Regions from separate parts of the Pseudoalteromonas sp. RB2-MNA-CIBAN-0110 genome, predicted to be linked through region 2. Evidence: predicted binding sites of a transcription regulator. Region 2 holds the regulator's gene; each other region holds the start of a gene.
The links. Region 2 encodes MetJ, which represses methionine synthesis genes. Its sites were predicted from a motif close to TAGACGTCTAGACGTCTA; they were not measured.

Region 1 (4,210 bases), on a different contig from region 2:
ACGTTTAGGTTCAGTTGCTGCTGCACCTAGTGTCTTTTTAAGCCACTCTTCGTATTCAGTATAGTTACCATCAAAGAAGTTAATTTGACCTTCGTCGCGGTAATCTAAAATGTGCGTAGCAATACGGTCAAGGAACCAACGGTCATGCGAGATACACATTACACAACCAGGGAACTCTAAAATAGCGTTCTCTAGTGCGCGTAGTGTTTCAACGTCCAAGTCATTGGTTGGCTCATCGAGTAGTAACACATTGCCGCCAGCTTTTAATAACTTAGCAAGGTGTAAACGGTTACGCTCACCACCTGATAGGTCTTTAACAAACTTTTGCTGATCGTTACCTTTAAAGTTAAAGCGACTTACATACGCACGGCTTTGGAACTCAAAGTTACCAATTTTCAGTACGTCTTGACCGTCTGATATTTCTTGGAAAACAGTTTTGCTTTCGTCCATACCGTCGCGGAACTGATCAACAGTAGCAATGTGTACGCTTTCGCCAATAGTAATGCTACCGCTGTCTTGCTTTTGCTCACCACTGATCATTTTAAACAGCGTTGATTTACCCGCGCCATTCGCACCAATAATGCCCACAATGGCACCTTTTGGCATGCTAAAGCTTAAATCGTCAATTAAAACGCGATCGCCAAAACTCTTACGAAGATTAGTTACTTCAAGCACTTGGTCGCCTAAACGCGGGCCAGGTGGAATAAACATCTCGTTAGTTTCGTTACGTTTTTGGTAATCAGACTGCTGCATTTCAGTAAACTGAGCCATACGTGCTTTTGACTTAGCTTGGCGACCTTTAGGGTTTGAACGAACCCATTCAAGTTCTTGCGCAATTGATTTTTGACGTGCTTTTTCAGATTTTTGTTCTTGCTGTAAGCGCGCATCTTTTTGTTCAAGCCAAGAAGAGTAGTTACCTTCCCATGGAATACCTTCACCACGGTCAAGCTCCAATATCCAACCCGCTACATTATCAAGGAAGTAACGGTCGTGCGTTACCGCCACAACAGTGCCCTCGTAATCGTGTAAGAAGCGCTCTAACCATGCAACCGACTCTGCATCCAAGTGGTTAGTTGGTTCATCGAGAATAAGCATGTCTGGTTTTTCAAGCAGTAATCGACATATAGCAACACGACGACGCTCACCACCTGAAAGGTGCTCAATTTTAGCATCCCATTCTGGCAGACGAAGTGCATCAGCAGCACGCTCTAAAACGTTATCAATGTTGTGACCATCGTGCGCCTGAATAACAGCTTCAAGCTCGCCTTGCTCTTTTGCAAGTGCGTCAAAGTCAGCGTCTTCCATGGCGTATTCGTTATACACTTCGTCAAGGCGTTTAAGTGCGTGTTTAACTTCGCCAACAGCTTCTTCAACAATTTCACGAACTGTTTTGCTTTCGTCTAAAACAGGCTCTTGCGGTAAATAACCAATTTTTGTACCAGGCTGAGGATGTGCATCACCTTCAAAATCTTGGTCAACACCGGCCATAATACGTAGTAACGTAGATTTACCAGAACCGTTTAAACCAAGCACACCAATTTTAGCGCCAGGAAAAAAGTGTAACGAAATATCTTTTAAGATAGTGCGCTTAGGTGGCACAACCTTAGATACTCGACTCATCGAGAATATAAATTTATCAGGTAAAACCATGAAAGGAGCCTTCAAATAATAATAAAAATTTCAATGTTGTATTGTAGTGGCTGACAGGTGAAACAGTCAACGAATGGCGGGTTTTAAAGCACTAAAGCATGCTTGTAAGTAAAGTATAAAATCATGAATAAATTTCATTTAGACATCTATACATCTAGAGGTTGATATTTTTTACTTTCAGTTCATAATTAAGCTTCGGTTTTTATGAGCAGGAGTAAAGTATGCCAATTACAGTAAAAGACGAGTTGCCGGCAATTGCACGTTTACGTCAAGAAAACGTATTTGTAATGCCAAAAACACGTGCAAAAACGCAAGAAATACGCCCAATGCGTTTGGCTATTTTAAACTTAATGCCTAATAAAGTAGAAACCGAAGTTCAGTTTATTCGTTTGCTTGCCAACTCGCCTTTGCAAGTTAACGTAGAGCTACTGCGCCTCGACACTCACCGCAGTAGCAGCAATTCAGAAGAGCACCTTGATACCTTTTATCGTTATTTTTCTGAGGTTAAAGACAATAATTACGATGCATTAATAGTAACTGGCGCGCCACTTGCGCATTTAGAATACGACGATGTAGCGTATTGGGATGAGCTAAAGGTCATTATAGATTGGGCTGAGCAACACGTTACCTCTACGTTATTTTCGTGCTGGGCAGCACATGCAGCGTTATATCACCGTTACAATTTAAAGCGTGATTTAAAAGACGACAAACTGTGTGGTGTATTTACCCACCAATGTTACTTTGATCACGGCGCACTGACTCGCGGGTTCGACGACACCTTTTTGGTACCGCACTCACGTTATGGCCACATTGATATAAATAAAATAAACGCCTGTGATGAGCTAGTTGTACTGGCAGGTTCTGAGCGAGTAGGGGCTTACTTACTTAAAAATAAATCGGGTAGCCAAGTGTTTATAACCGGTCATCCTGAGTACGACGCCGACTCGCTAAAAGCAGAATACGAGCGCGATTGTAAAAAAAGCCCTAATGCACCAAAACCCGAAAATTACTTTGTGGACGACGATGCAACCAAACAACCTTCAAAAACGTGGCAAAGCCATGCTTTTTTACTTTTTTCGAACTGGTTAAATTACTACGTGTACCAAACCACACCGTATGATATTAATTTAGTTAGCCAAGACGTGAGGACTAACAACTATGCCGAATAACGCTCCTACAAATAATAAGCAAGCCGAAATAAGCGCCGCATTAAAAGAACGCATTTTAATTTTAGATGGCGCTATGGGCACCATGATCCAAGATCATAAGCTAGAAGAAGAAGACTATCGCGGAGAGCGTTTTAAAGACTGGCATGTATTAATTAAAGGCAATAACGATTTATTAAGCCTAACCAAACCCGATTTAATCACTGATATTCATCGTGGTTTTTTATCAGCGGGCGCCGATATTATCGAAACCAACACGTTTAACTCGACCACTATTTCGATGGAAGATTACGACATGGCAAGCCTAAGTCGTGAAATAAACTTAGAGTCGGCTAAATTAGCACGCGCCATTTGTGATGAATTTACGGCTAAAACGCCAGAAAAACCACGCTATGTAGCCGGTGTTTTAGGGCCGACATCTAAAACGTGTTCAATTTCGCCAGACGTAAACGATCCGGGTTACCGAAATGTCACCTTTGATAAGCTGGTTACTGCGTATATTGAATCAACACTTGCATTAATGGAAGGCGGCGCCGATTTAATATTAATCGAAACTATATTCGACACCCTTAACGCAAAAGCGGCCTCGTTTGGCGTAGAAGAAGCCTTTGAGCAAGCAGGGCGCACATTACCAGTTATGATTTCGGGGACTATTACCGACGCCTCTGGTCGTACGCTTTCGGGGCAAACAACCGAAGCATTTTATAATTCTATTCGCCATATTAAGCCTATTTCGATTGGTTTAAACTGTGCGCTTGGTCCTGATTTACTGCGCCAGTATGTAGAAGAGTTATCGCGCGTGTGCGAAACCTTTACATCGGTACATCCTAATGCGGGCTTACCAAATGAGTTTGGTGAATATGACTTAGAAGCGGGCGATATGGCAACCGAAATTATCGATTGGGGTAAATCGGGCTTTATTAATATAGTAGGCGGATGCTGTGGCACCACGCCTGCGCATATTCGTGCTTTTGCAAAAGGTTTAGCGGGCGTTAAACCACGCCAACTACCAGAGCTTGAAGTACGCATGCGTTTATCAGGCCTTGAAGCCTGTAACTTAAATTAAGGAGCCAGCATGACCCAACAAATAGCAGTATTTACTAATGTCGGCGAACGTACCAATGTAACGGGTTCTGCCATGTTTAAACGTTTAATCATGGAAGAAGACTTTGAAGCCGCGCTAACAGTGGCACGCGAACAAGTAGAAAACGGCGCACAGGTTATTGATATAAACATGGACGAAGCCATGTTGGACTCAAAAGCCGCCATGGTTAAGTTTTTAAACTTAATAGCCTCAGAGCCTGATATTTCTCGCGTACCAATTATGGTCGACTCCTCAAAGTGGGAAGTAATAGAAGCAGGCTTAAAGTGTATTCAAGGCAAGGCAATTGTTA
Region 2 (4,210 bases):
CTTAAACTTGAACCACCAAATTTATGTACACAATTGACCATATTAATCACCAAAGCGCCGGACGGGCTGCACTTAATTTAACGTTCCCACCAGAAGTGCCTGCACCTTTGCCTACACGGCCAACATTTTTATTTTGCCCTGGTTTTACAAGTTCAAACACTCGCTCAAAATCAGCGACTAAATCGTGTATATCTTCAATACCTACCGAAATACGAATAAGCGTATCGCCCACACCCGCTTCTAAACGTGCTGTTGCCTCCATACCTGCGTGCGTCATAGTTGCAGGGTGACAAATTAAGCTCTCTACGCCACCTAGTGACTCAGCTAAACTAAACGTTTTAAGACTAGTTAAAAATGCCGCAGCGTCATTTATATCGCCTTTAATATCAAAACTCACCATGCCACCAAAACCAAGTTGCTGTGCTTTAGCCAGCTCATGTTGAGGATGTGACTCAAGACCTGGGTAGTAAACTTGGCTTACATATTCAGAGCTTTCAAGATACTTAGCTATTGCCAGTGCATTTTCTTGATGCTGCCTTAGGCGCACATTTAAAGTACGTAAACCACGAAGCGTTAAATAGCTATCAAAAGGCGCACCCGTAATACCAATGTTATTAGCCCACCAAGCAAGCTCATCGCCTAACTTTTGTGTTGCTGCAATAACAGCGCCGCCTACTACATCTGAGTGTCCGTTAATGTATTTAGTGGTTGAATGCACCACAATATCTACACCAAACTTAATAGGGTTTTGTAAGGCAGGCGACAAAAACGTGTTATCTGCAGCCACCAATGCACCGCATTGCTTAGCCACATCGGTAACCGCTTTAATATCTGTTAAACGAAGTACTGGGTTACTTGGGGTTTCTATCCAAATAAGCTTTGGTTTAATTACTAAAATTTGTTGAAGGCTTTCTTCTTTTGTTAAATCTAATATTTCGAGCTTTAGTAGTCCGCGTTTTTGTAAAGATGTAAATAAACGATAGCTGCCACCATAACAATCATGTGGAATTACTAACGTATCGTCACTATTAAGTAGCTGAGTAGCTAAATGCACGGCAGCCATGCCTGTAGCTGTAATTATGCCACGAGCGCCACCTTCAAGCTTAGCAAGCGTCTCAGCTAAAATATCACGATTAGGATTACCGCTACGACCATAATCATACTCACGCTTAGTATCAAAGTCGGCAAACGAATAAGTAGTCGATAAATAAATTGGCGGTACCACCGCACCATGATGTTTATCAGCATCAACGCCGTTACGTACAGCAATGGTCGCTTTGTTTTTTTCGCTCATATTCGTCACCTGATTAATTTGGATGTGTAGACGTCTAAAAGAGTAAGTTATCCGTTTTGATAAGTCAAAGTATTTTAAAGCTCTAGATGGCTAAAAGTAGAAGGGGCCTCTGCGAATAACACATTTTAGCTCACAAAAGTGTGCTTATCTTTACACCTACAATAGGCTTATTAAGATAGATCGGTATCTATTATTTGACTATCTTTTTTAAATCGATAGAATTTCACGCATATTTACACGCTTTTTATACCGTGTGAGAAATTAATAATCTGAGGCAACGATACATCTTATGGCTAAATGGAATGGTGAGTATATTCACCCATACGCAGAACACGGTAAAAAATCAGAGCAAGTTAAAAAGATCACCGTTTCGATCCCGCTAAATGTATTAAAGGTATTAACTGACGAACGTACACGTCGTCAAATCAATAACCTTCGCCATGCTACAAATAGTGAATTGCTATGTGAGGCATTTTTGCATGCTTTTACTGGCCAACCTTTACCAAATGACGATGACTTACGTAAAGATAACGCCGAAAAAGTGCCAGAAGAAGTTAAAAAAATAATGCAAGAAATGGGTCTAGAAGTACCCGTTTTAAACGAAGAATAAATATTACATAGACAAAAAAACCTCAGTAATTACTGAGGTTTTTTTATGTCTAAATTTTATTGCATAGCTCTACTGTATAGATTTACTGCATATAGTTTTCAGGTAGCTCAATTTGTGCAACACCTGACTCAATAGCAGCAAGTGCAACAGCTCTTGCTATACGCGGCAGTAAACGTGGATCCATTGGTTTTGGAATAATATACTGCGCACCAAATTCTAGTTTATCTACACCAGCGGCTTTTAAAACTTCTGCAGGTACTGGCTCTTTGGCAATACTTCGAATAGCATCTACTGCAGCAATTTTCATTTCATCGTTAATAGCGCTTGCACGTACATCAAGCGCACCACGGAAAATAAACGGGAAACATAAAACATTATTAACTTGGTTAGGGTAATCAGAGCGCCCTGTTGCCATGATTAAATCGTTGCGTGCGCCGTGCGCAAGTGCAGGATCAATCTCAGGATCTGGGTTTGAACATGCAAACACAACTGGTTTTGCAGCCATTAGCTTTAAATCTTCAGCCGCTAATAAGTTAGGACCAGAAACACCCACAAATACATCCGCATCTGCAATTACATCTTGCAATGTACGCTTATCGGTATTGTTAGCAAAAAGCTGTTTATATTCATTTAAGTCATCGCGGCGGGTATGAATAACACCTTTGCGGTCAAGCATATAAATGTGTTCACGCAGTGCACCACACTTAATTAACAGCTCCATACACGCAACAGCGGCAGCGCCTGCACCTAAACATACAATAATTGCATCTTCAATTGACTTACCTTGTACTTCTAGCGCATTTAACATACCAGCAGCCGTTACAATGGCAGTACCGTGTTGATCGTCATGAAAAACAGGAATGCTACAACGCTCTATTAATGCTTTTTCAATTTCAAAACACTCTGGTGCTTTAATATCTTCAAGGTTAATACCACCGAATGTGTCGGCAATGTTGGCAACCGTATTAATAAAGTCTTCTGTTGTTTTGTGCTTAACTTCAATATCGATAGAATCAAGCCCTGCAAAACGTTTAAACAATAACGCTTTACCTTCCATTACAGGCTTAGACGCTAAAGGACCTAAATTACCAAGGCCTAGAATTGCAGTACCATTAGTAATAACCGCAACCATGTTACCTTTACCAGTATATTTATAAGCATTTGCAGGATCTGCAGCTATTTCACGTACAGGTTCGGCAACACCTGGGCTATACGCAAGTGCAAGATCATGAGCCGTTTCAGCTGGTTTTGTAAGCTCAATGCTAATTTTACCTGGTACGGGATGTGAGTGGTAATGTAGTGCTTGTTCACGAAAGTCAGACATAACGCGATTGTATCCTGCAATTTAAGTTAAAGTGAGAGATGGAGTCTTGGGGTACGATACCCTTATTATTTTTAAATTCCAAGCAATATCAGGTCTATCCTGTTATATGCTATATCCTATAATTTTAAGAGGTTTTTCAGTAACTTTGCAGGATTATATCAACATTTAATAAATAAAAATTCACCTAAAAAGTAAGTTTTAAGGTGCTTTTATGCCTATCAAAATCTTATAAAATGTATACTTAAAGTATCAGCATAAACTTAGAATAACAGCCTACTACCCTACTTTAAAAACAGATAAGCCCACGTTAGCTACTTTTATCAACCTAGTTAAAAATTGTACTATTTAAAATATAGAGAATATCTATCGATTTGTCTGTAAAGGATTATGCATACTCAGAATAAGAATAGGAAATAGTTATGCAAAAGGAGGGGATAGTCAAAATCAACGAAATAATACCAATCTGCTTATATATGGGGTCTATTTAACGTTAAGAAAATTACGCTAGAACTAGGCTAAAATTTTTGTATCTAGTTGTTCTAAATAAAAATTTTTTAACGACGTTATAGTGCAATTTAATTCGTTAAATTGCTCAAAGATTTATGCAGGTTGGTATAAGATAATAAATAACAAATTTTAGGCACAAAAAAAGCACCCTAAGGTGCTTTTTTTAACTAAACAGCAATAATTACTTCTTGCTGGCAAGTGCACCGAAGCGCTTGTTGAAGCGATCAACACGTCCGCCAGTGTCTAAAACTTTTTGCTTACCAGTGTAAAACGGGTGACACGCAGAACATACGTCTAAGTGAATGTCTTTACAAAGAGTTGAGCTAGTTTCGAATTTATTTCCACATGAACATGTTGCAGAAATTACTTCGTACTTAGGGTGAATACCTTCTTTCATAGGAACCTCTAGTTAAGGCCGCATCGCTCTCCAAACCCGGAGTTTGGCACCATACGTCGTTAAAACAAATTTGTTGGT
Region 3 (4,210 bases), on a different contig from region 2:
TTTTTTAGGAGGCGCTAAATCATCACCTAGCATTAGATCGTCACCTTGCCATTCGTCAATACTTTCGTCTGGTGCTTTTAACTGAGCTTCAGGAAGGCGTTGCTCTAACTCGTCTAACTTTTCTTCAAGGCGAATTAAGCTGCTAGTGATGTAATCGAGTGCATCAAAAATACGTTCATCACGTTGATTGTTATTTGCAGCAGGGTTTGAGCCATTTTGAATGATGTTTGAAACAGCTTGAAGCTTACTTTTAATGCCTAAGCCTGCTAGTAACTTAGCCTGTTTTAACGCTTTGTCTTTATCGCTTGGTGCAAACAGTGGCTTACCTTTAAAAAAAAGAGCTACTTTTTCATCTGACGTTTTTAATTTTGCAGCTAAATTTGTACATGCTGTTTTTATGTCAACGTTATCGGCAAGTCCTGAAAATATAACGCGAAAGTTATCGGCCATTTAACTGTCCCTAAAGCTTTTATAATGAAATAAGTATATACCTAAAGTACAAAAGAATTCGAGGTCGATTTAATAGTTATTTTGTAGACGCTCTACAAACAATATAGCGAATAAGTTTTAGATGTAAAAACGGCCCTTAAAAGGGCCGTTTTTAATTTACTACAACAATTTTGGCTTAAAGGCCGGCAGCTGCGCGAAGTGCGTCTGCTTTATCTGTACGTTCCCAAGGGAATTCGTCACGACCAAAGTGGCCGTAAGCCGCTGTAGGAAGGTAGATAGGGCGCTCTAAATCAAGCATTTGAATTAAGCCGTAAGGGCGCAGGTCAAAATGTTCACGAATAAGCTCGATTAAACGGCTTTCTTCTAGCTTGCTTGTACCAAACGTTTCAACGCTGATAGAAGTAGGCTCTGCAACACCAATTGCGTAAGAGACTTGTAGCTCACACTTGTCAGCAAGACCAGCAGCAACAATGTTTTTAGCAACGTAACGTGCAGCGTATGCTGCTGAACGGTCAACTTTTGATGGATCTTTACCAGAGAATGCACCACCACCGTGACGAGCCATACCACCGTATGTATCTACAATGATTTTACGACCAGTTAAACCACAGTCACCCATTGGTCCGCCAATTACAAAGCGACCTGTTGGGTTAATGAAAAACTTAGTTGCACTTGTAATAAGCTCTGCAGGGAGTACCGGCTTGATGATTGTTTCCATCACAGCTTCTACTAAATCTTTTTGCGAAATGTCTTCGCTGTGCTGAGTAGAAAGTACAACAGCATCAATACCTACAGGTTTGCCATTTTCGTATGCAAAAGTAACTTGAGATTTTGCATCTGGACGTAACCAATTAAGCTCGCCGCTTTTGCGTACTTGCGCTTGGCGCTGTACTAAACGGTGTGAGTAAGTAATTGGAGCAGGCATTAGTACTTCTGTTTCGTTACATGCGTAACCAAACATTAAGCCTTGGTCGCCAGCGCCTTGCTCTTCTGGGCTAGTACGGTCAACACCTTGGTTAATGTCTGGAGACTGTTTACCAATAGTGTTTAAAATTGCACATGAATCGGCATCAAAGCCCATGTCTGAATTTGTGTAGCCAATGTCACGAATTGTTTTACGTGTAATTTCTTCGATATCAACCCATGCGCTAGTAGTGATTTCACCACCAACCATAACCATACCGGTTTTTACGTAAGTTTCGCATGCAACACGGGCATGAGAGTCTTGCTCTAGGATAGCATCAAGTACCGCATCAGAGATTTGATCGGCGATTTTATCCGGATGACCTTCAGAAACTGATTCAGAAGTAAATAAATGTTTTGCCATTGTAATTCTGCTCACAAATATTGCGCTTCACAAACGTCGGTATTAGCGCTAAAAAATTAAGGGGCGTATTTTATCGAAAACAAAACACCTTGCATAGTGTTTTTACGCCTAGACGTCTAAATAAAATTACTAATAACTTTTTGGTCTTAAAAAATATTCATAATGCCTCACTTTTATAGGGTTTTTAATTGCACACAGCCCCCACAATAAGTAAGAATGGTCGGTATAAACGAACCCAAGTTACTTGGGTGCATAAACAAACACATAAATACCCGCGCAAATACACATAAAGGTAGGAGAATTCATGCCATCTCGCAAAGAACTTGCAAATGCTATTCGCGTCTTGTCAATGGACGCAGTACAAAAGGCCAAATCTGGTCACCCTGGAGCCCCTATGGGCATGGCTGATATCGCAGAAGTATTATGGCGCGATTATCTAAAACATAACCCAACGAATCCAGAGTGGGCTGACCGTGACAGATTTATTCTTTCAAACGGCCACGGTTCAATGCTTATCTATTCTCTATTGCACCTAAGTGGTTACGACTTACCACTGGACGAAATTAAAAACTTCCGTCAAATGCATTCTAAAACACCAGGTCACCCTGAATATGGTTATGCACCAGGAATCGAAACTACTACGGGTCCATTAGGTCAAGGGATCACAAATGCAGTAGGTATGGCAATTGCTGAAAAAGCACTTGCTGCACAGTTTAACCGTGAAGGTCACGATATTGTTGATCACTTTACCTATGCATTTATGGGCGATGGTTGCCTTATGGAAGGTATTTCTCATGAAGCAGGTTCACTTGCAGGCACATTAGGTCTGGGGAAACTTGTTGCATTTTGGGATGACAACGGCATCTCAATCGATGGCGAAGTAGAAGGTTGGTTTACAGATGATACACCAGCTCGCTTTAAAGCATACGGTTGGCATGTAATTAGTGGTGTTGATGGCCACGACAGCGATGCTGTAAGTGCTGCAATTGCAGAAGCAAAAAGCGTTACCGATAAACCTTCACTAATTTGTTGTAAAACAATTATTGGTTACGGCTCACCTAATAAATCTGGTAGCCACGATTGTCACGGTGCACCACTAGGTGATGACGAAATTAAAGCGTCTCGCGAATTCTTAGGTTGGACTGGCGATGCGTTCGAAATTCCTGATGATATTTACGCACAATGGGATAGCAAAGAAAAAGGTCAGCAGCTTGAATCAAGCTGGGACGAAAAATTTGCAGCATACGCAAAAGCATACCCAGAGCTTGCAGCTGAATATAAGCGTCGTATTAATAACGAACTGCCTGGCGATTGGGCTGAAAAATCTCAAGCGTACATTGAGCAATTACAAGCAAACCCTGCAAACCCAGCGTCTCGTAAAGCATCGCAAAATGCATTAAACGCATTTGGTCCGTTATTACCAGAATTTATGGGTGGCTCAGCCGATTTAGCTGGCTCAAACTTAACAATTTGGGATGGCTCTAAAGGTTTAACACGCGATGATGCAAGCGGTAACTACATTTATTACGGTGTGCGTGAGTTTGGTATGTCGGCAATTATGAATGGTATTGCCCTTCATAAAGGCTTTATTCCTTACGGTGCTACGTTCTTAATGTTTGTTGAATATGCAAAAAATGCTGTGCGTATGGCTGCATTAATGAAGCAACCAAGCATTTTTGTATACACGCATGATTCAATTGGTTTAGGTGAAGATGGTCCAACTCACCAACCAGTAGAGCAAATTGCAAGCATGCGTTTAACGCCTAACTTATACAACTGGCGTCCATGTGACCAAGTTGAGTCGGCAATTGCATGGCAACAAGCTATTGAGCGTAAAGACGGGCCTACATCGCTTATCTTTACTCGCCAAGGTCTTGAGCAACAAGCACGTGACGCACAGCAATTAGCAGATGTTAAAAAGGGTGGTTACATCCTTAGCTGTGACGGCAATCCAGAGATTATCTTTATTGCGACGGGCTCTGAAGTGAAACTAGCACAAGATTCAGCAACTGAGCTACGCAGCCAAGGTAAAAAGGTACGTGTTGTATCTATGCCATGTACTGATGCCTTTGAAGATCAAAGCGCAGCATACAAAGAAAGCGTATTACCGGCATCTGTTTCACGCCGCGTAGCAGTAGAAGCTGGTATTGCTGACTACTGGTACAAGTACGTAGGTCTAAACGGCGCAGTAGTAGGTATGACTACCTTTGGTGAGTCAGCACCTGCAGGCGAGCTGTTTGAGCACTTTGGTTTTACAGTGGCAAACATTGTAAGCAAAGCAAACGAGCTTTTTTAATCGCTTCGATTAAATAAAGTAAGTAATTGAAAAACCCGCACATGTTGCGGGTTTTTTTATGCCCTTACATGAAGCAACTTCACCTTGATCAATGCAGCTTTCCTTGCAAGAAAGTAAGCTATCAGGCAAGGTAGTGC
Region 4 (4,210 bases), on a different contig from region 2:
TTGCTTTTTTGCCTATACTGGAGCTACTAAATAGCCGAGGTAAAGCAATGTTTGAAATTGATCAATGGGCATTTTCTGGTATTGATGGCCAAATATCTTTGCATAAATGGCAAAAAACAATCGACCTTATAACGGGGCTTTTTTCAGCCCCGTCTGGTTATATAGTTCAGGCAACAAGCAAAGGCTATCGCGTTGTTATTAGAAGTAACGAGGGTGGATCTAACTTTGAGACCAACCCTATACTCCCTCCTCAAACACCTCTGTTTTGTCGGTACGTTGCTGAAACTAAAAATATTTTATATGTTAATGATGCAAGCAATAACGATACATGGAACACCCTACCAGAAGTAGTTGAAGATGGTGTTGAATCCTACCTAGGTTTACCTATTCATTGGCCTGAAGGCGAAGTATTTGGCACGCTATGCTTAAAAGACACTAAAAAAACAAGCTATACCGATGAATATTTTGAACTCATAGAACAACTACGTGATTTGATTGAAGACGACCTAGCGCTTGTGTATAGCTATGAGCAAATGCGCGAAATAGCCATGTTAGACTCATTAACGAATATTTATAATCGCCGAGCACTTAACTTATTAGCCCAGCAAAAACTTAACTTAGCGCTACGTTTAGGCTTTGACGTGTGTTGTTTGTTTATTGATATAAACGACTTTAAAAAATTAAACGACACCTGCGGACATGAAGTGGGCGACAAAGCCTTAATTATATTGGCAGATACGCTAAAAACGCATTTAAGAGATGCTGATATAGTAGGGCGCTTAGGTGGCGATGAGTTTGTTGCAGTAATGCAAGTAAGCGATAAAAGCAAGATTAACTACATCATGGATAAAATTTCGACTGAGTATTCAAAAGCCTTACTCAAAGAAGACGTTTGCGATTTATCGCTTAGTATTGGTTATAGTTTTACTAATAAACAAAAGCAGCCCTTTGAAGCGCTATTAAATGATGCAGACCACGCAATGTATAAAAATAAACAAGCGTATAAGCTCGCTAAAAAGGCACAATAATAAAAGGAGGTTCGTCATGACTCATGCCACACAAACTTGGCTGGTTTTTTCTGCGATAGGTTTTATTTTTTCCTTAGCAATAATAAGCTTATTTGAAACGTTTCCTAGCATTAGATTTATATCTAATGAGGGAATAATTTTTGGTGTTATGTGCTCCTCTATGGGGTTTGCCTTAAAAAGGCTTGAGAGTAATAACCAAAAACAGCTTCAATAAATAGCTTAAGCTGCAAATTTTTACTTGTATTTATTAACAAAGTACGGACATAAAAAAGCAAGCCATTAGGCTTGCCAAGAAGGGTGTTAATTAGCTCTTACCTAGCCTTTAAGCTATTAGCTTTTCCGCAAGGTTCAATTCCATAATGGCTTTTAATAAACGGTATAAGTTAATTGACGCGTCAATTTCTTCTTTACGGTTTGTTAAGCTTTCAATATTTAGGCCCAGCGGTACATCTAAATGCGCACAGCTTTTAAGTATTAAGTCGAGGTTTTCGCGGCAAATACGGACTGATTCGCTTAATGTATTGTCTGCATCAAGCATGCGCCATTTAGTTGCCTCTGGCACTGAGATACCCAACCATTGCATAAAGTCTAAGGTTTTTTCGCCGCCGCACGGGGTAAACGTTAATATAATACGTTGAGGTGTAATCCCTTGTGCTTTACATGTACGTGCGTAGCTAGTAATTAGCTCTATAGTAGCTTGTGCGTCGTAAACAGCTTGCGATATAAAAAACTGACAACCTTGTGCTGTTTTTTCTATTAATCGTTCGTGCTCATTTCGTTTACTTGAATGGCGCTCGGCAATCGTAACGCCACCTAAAAAGAAATCATCTGATTGCTCAGCCATCGCTTTATACGCATCTGGCAGGCTTAGCTTTATATCGCCTATCGATGATGGGCTACCTACTAAAACAACATTTTGTAAATCGTAGTCGTTTTTAGTTTCACTTAGCCAATCTTTAAATTCGCCTACGCCACGCTGCGCCACACTTTTATAAGTAATCACATCTTGTGCAGATAAATTACGAAGTAAATGGCTGTATTCACGCGGATCAACGGTTTGTTTAAACGCAAATGGGCGGTCTTGATTGGTTCGGCTGCTTTCGTCTTGAATGTCGTAAATTATTACGCCGTCGTATTCAATTTCGTGTAAGCGACCTAATAGCTTTTCTGCAATGGTTTTTAATTGCGCTTTATCGGTGCCAATTTTAGGCGGGGTAGTACCAATAAGATAAACACCTTGGTTGGTGTCCACTATCTTCTCTTTTAGTGATAAAGCCATAATCCTCATTCCAGCTAAGTTTGTTTTGATGGATTTAATATAGCAGCCATTTAGACGTCTAGATAGATTTATTTAGTGAAAGTTTTTCAACTAACATGATGTTTATTCATAGTGCTTGTTCCCATAATTTATAATTGACACAGTTGTTTACATAATAAATTCCCTTTGGGCTCTTATATTTATTGGCTTTGGGGCATAATTAAAGAGTTAAATCTGACAACAAATTTGCTCAATTTAAAAAGGGACAACAATGAAATTTAAATTATTAGCAACCAGCTTAGCGGTATCGCTGGCGTTAACGGGTTGCGCCATGCAACAAAACCAAAGCACGGAAGCAACAGCACAACAAGAACAAGTAAATAAAGCTGATGACCGTGTTTTCTCGCAAGATTATTTAATTGAAGAGCTAGAAAACGGCTTACGTGTCATGGTTGTTAAAACCGACTACCCTGATGTAGTGTCGCTGCAAATTCCGGTATCGGTTGGGTCGCGTAACGAAGTTGAAGAGGGCAAAACAGGCTTTGCTCACTTTTTTGAACACATGATGTTTAAAGGCTCACAAAAATACCCTGAAGATGTGTACTCAGACATATTAAAAAATTCAGGTGTTGATAACCGCGCTTATACAACAAACGATTTTACAAACTACCATTTAAACTTTTCAAAACAGCATCTTGATAAAGTGCTTGAGCTTGAAGCTGATATTTTTCAAAATTTAACCTACACCGAAGAGCAATTTAGAACAGAAGCACAAACGGTAAAAGGTGAGTACTTAAAAAACAACGCGAGTCCAATTCGTAAATTATTAAGCGCTGTACGCGAAGAAGCGTTTGATAAGCACACGTATAAACACACCACTATGGGCTTTTTTAAAGACATAGAAGCCATGCCAGATCAAATGGCGTACGGGAAAGAGTTTTTTGCTAAATTTTATAAACCTGAGTATGTGTCACTTGTTATTGTGGGCGATGTAGATCCACAAGCAACAATGGCAATGGTTAAAAAGCATTGGGGTAGCTGGAAAAAGGGTAACTATGTTGCTGACATTAAAGCAGAGCCTGTTCAACAAGCACCAAAATATTTGCACCAGCAAGATGAAGCGCTACCAGGGCATTGGTTACTTGTATCCTACAAAGGCGCTGCGTGGGAGCCTGCTAAAAAAGACAGAGCGGCGCTTGATTTAATCTCACAGCTTTATTTTTCAAGTAATTCAGATTTATATCAAGAGCTAGTGGTCGACAAACAAATTGCCAGCCAAATGTTTACCTATAACCCAGAGACCAAAGATCCGGGTTTATTACACGTATTTGTTAAAGTAGAAAACGCAGATGATTTAGCCACTGCACGCGATGCAATTAACCGAACTTATGCAAAAGCACGCACAGAGTTTGTTGATGAGCAAAAGCTGAGTGATTTAAAATCGAACCTTAAATACGGCTTTATTAATGGCTTAGATTCATCGCAATCAATAGCTTCAACCCTTGCCAGCTACATGCATTTTGAGCGCGATCCTGAGGTTATAAACCAGCTGTATAAATCGGCAGATAACATTACCAGCGCAGATATTAAAGCCGTTGCTAATAAATACTTTACCGATAACGCACGTACCACATTAACAATGTCGGCACTTGATAAAGCCCCAGGTTTTGAGCAAGAAGTTGATTTAAATGCGCTTACTGCAAAGCTTGAACAAGCACCTGCGGCACCTGTATTTAAAGTACTTGATAAAACCAATAGCTCGCCATTAATTGATGTTAACTTTTTATTCAATACCGGTGCGGCTGCCGACCCACAAGGCAAAAAAGGTGTTGCTGCGTTAACTGCGGCTATGCTTGCACAAGGTGGCTCAGAGGCGACAAGCTATAAAGATATTCAAAAAGCACTTTATCCGCTTGCGGGTAGC

Region 1: the regulator MetJ is predicted to act here: its motif matches at 1,790-1,807, upstream of AAEY68_RS10760 (homoserine O-succinyltransferase).
Region 3: the regulator MetJ is predicted to act here: its motif matches at 1,879-1,896, upstream of metK (methionine adenosyltransferase).
Region 4: the regulator MetJ is predicted to act here: its motif matches at 2,351-2,368, upstream of AAEY68_RS11885 (methylenetetrahydrofolate reductase).

Annotation. Positions count from the first base shown of each region.
Region 1 covers NZ_JBEOOQ010000018.1:61,739-65,948, reverse strand. The annotation lists gene ettA (energy-dependent translational throttle protein EttA) at 1-1,650, opposite strand, end outside; gene AAEY68_RS10760 (homoserine O-succinyltransferase) at 1,872-2,819, shown strand; gene AAEY68_RS10755 (homocysteine S-methyltransferase family protein) at 2,809-3,882, shown strand; gene metH (methionine synthase) at 3,892-4,210, shown strand, end outside.
Region 2 covers NZ_JBEOOQ010000008.1:71,697-75,906, reverse strand. The annotation lists gene metL (bifunctional aspartate kinase/homoserine dehydrogenase II) at 1-41, opposite strand, end outside; gene metB (cystathionine gamma-synthase) at 47-1,294, opposite strand; gene metJ (met regulon transcriptional regulator MetJ) at 1,584-1,904, shown strand; gene AAEY68_RS06440 (malic enzyme-like NAD(P)-binding protein) at 1,987-3,228, opposite strand; gene rpmE (50S ribosomal protein L31) at 3,917-4,132, opposite strand.
Region 3 covers NZ_JBEOOQ010000026.1:47,948-52,157, forward strand. The annotation lists gene AAEY68_RS13425 (hypothetical protein) at 1-450, opposite strand, end outside; gene metK (methionine adenosyltransferase) at 626-1,777, opposite strand; gene tkt (transketolase) at 2,082-4,073, shown strand.
Region 4 covers NZ_JBEOOQ010000022.1:7,879-12,088, reverse strand. The annotation lists gene AAEY68_RS11895 (sensor domain-containing diguanylate cyclase) at 48-1,028, shown strand; gene AAEY68_RS11890 (hypothetical protein) at 1,045-1,242, shown strand; gene AAEY68_RS11885 (methylenetetrahydrofolate reductase) at 1,351-2,307, opposite strand; gene AAEY68_RS11880 (M16 family metallopeptidase) at 2,558-4,210, shown strand, end outside.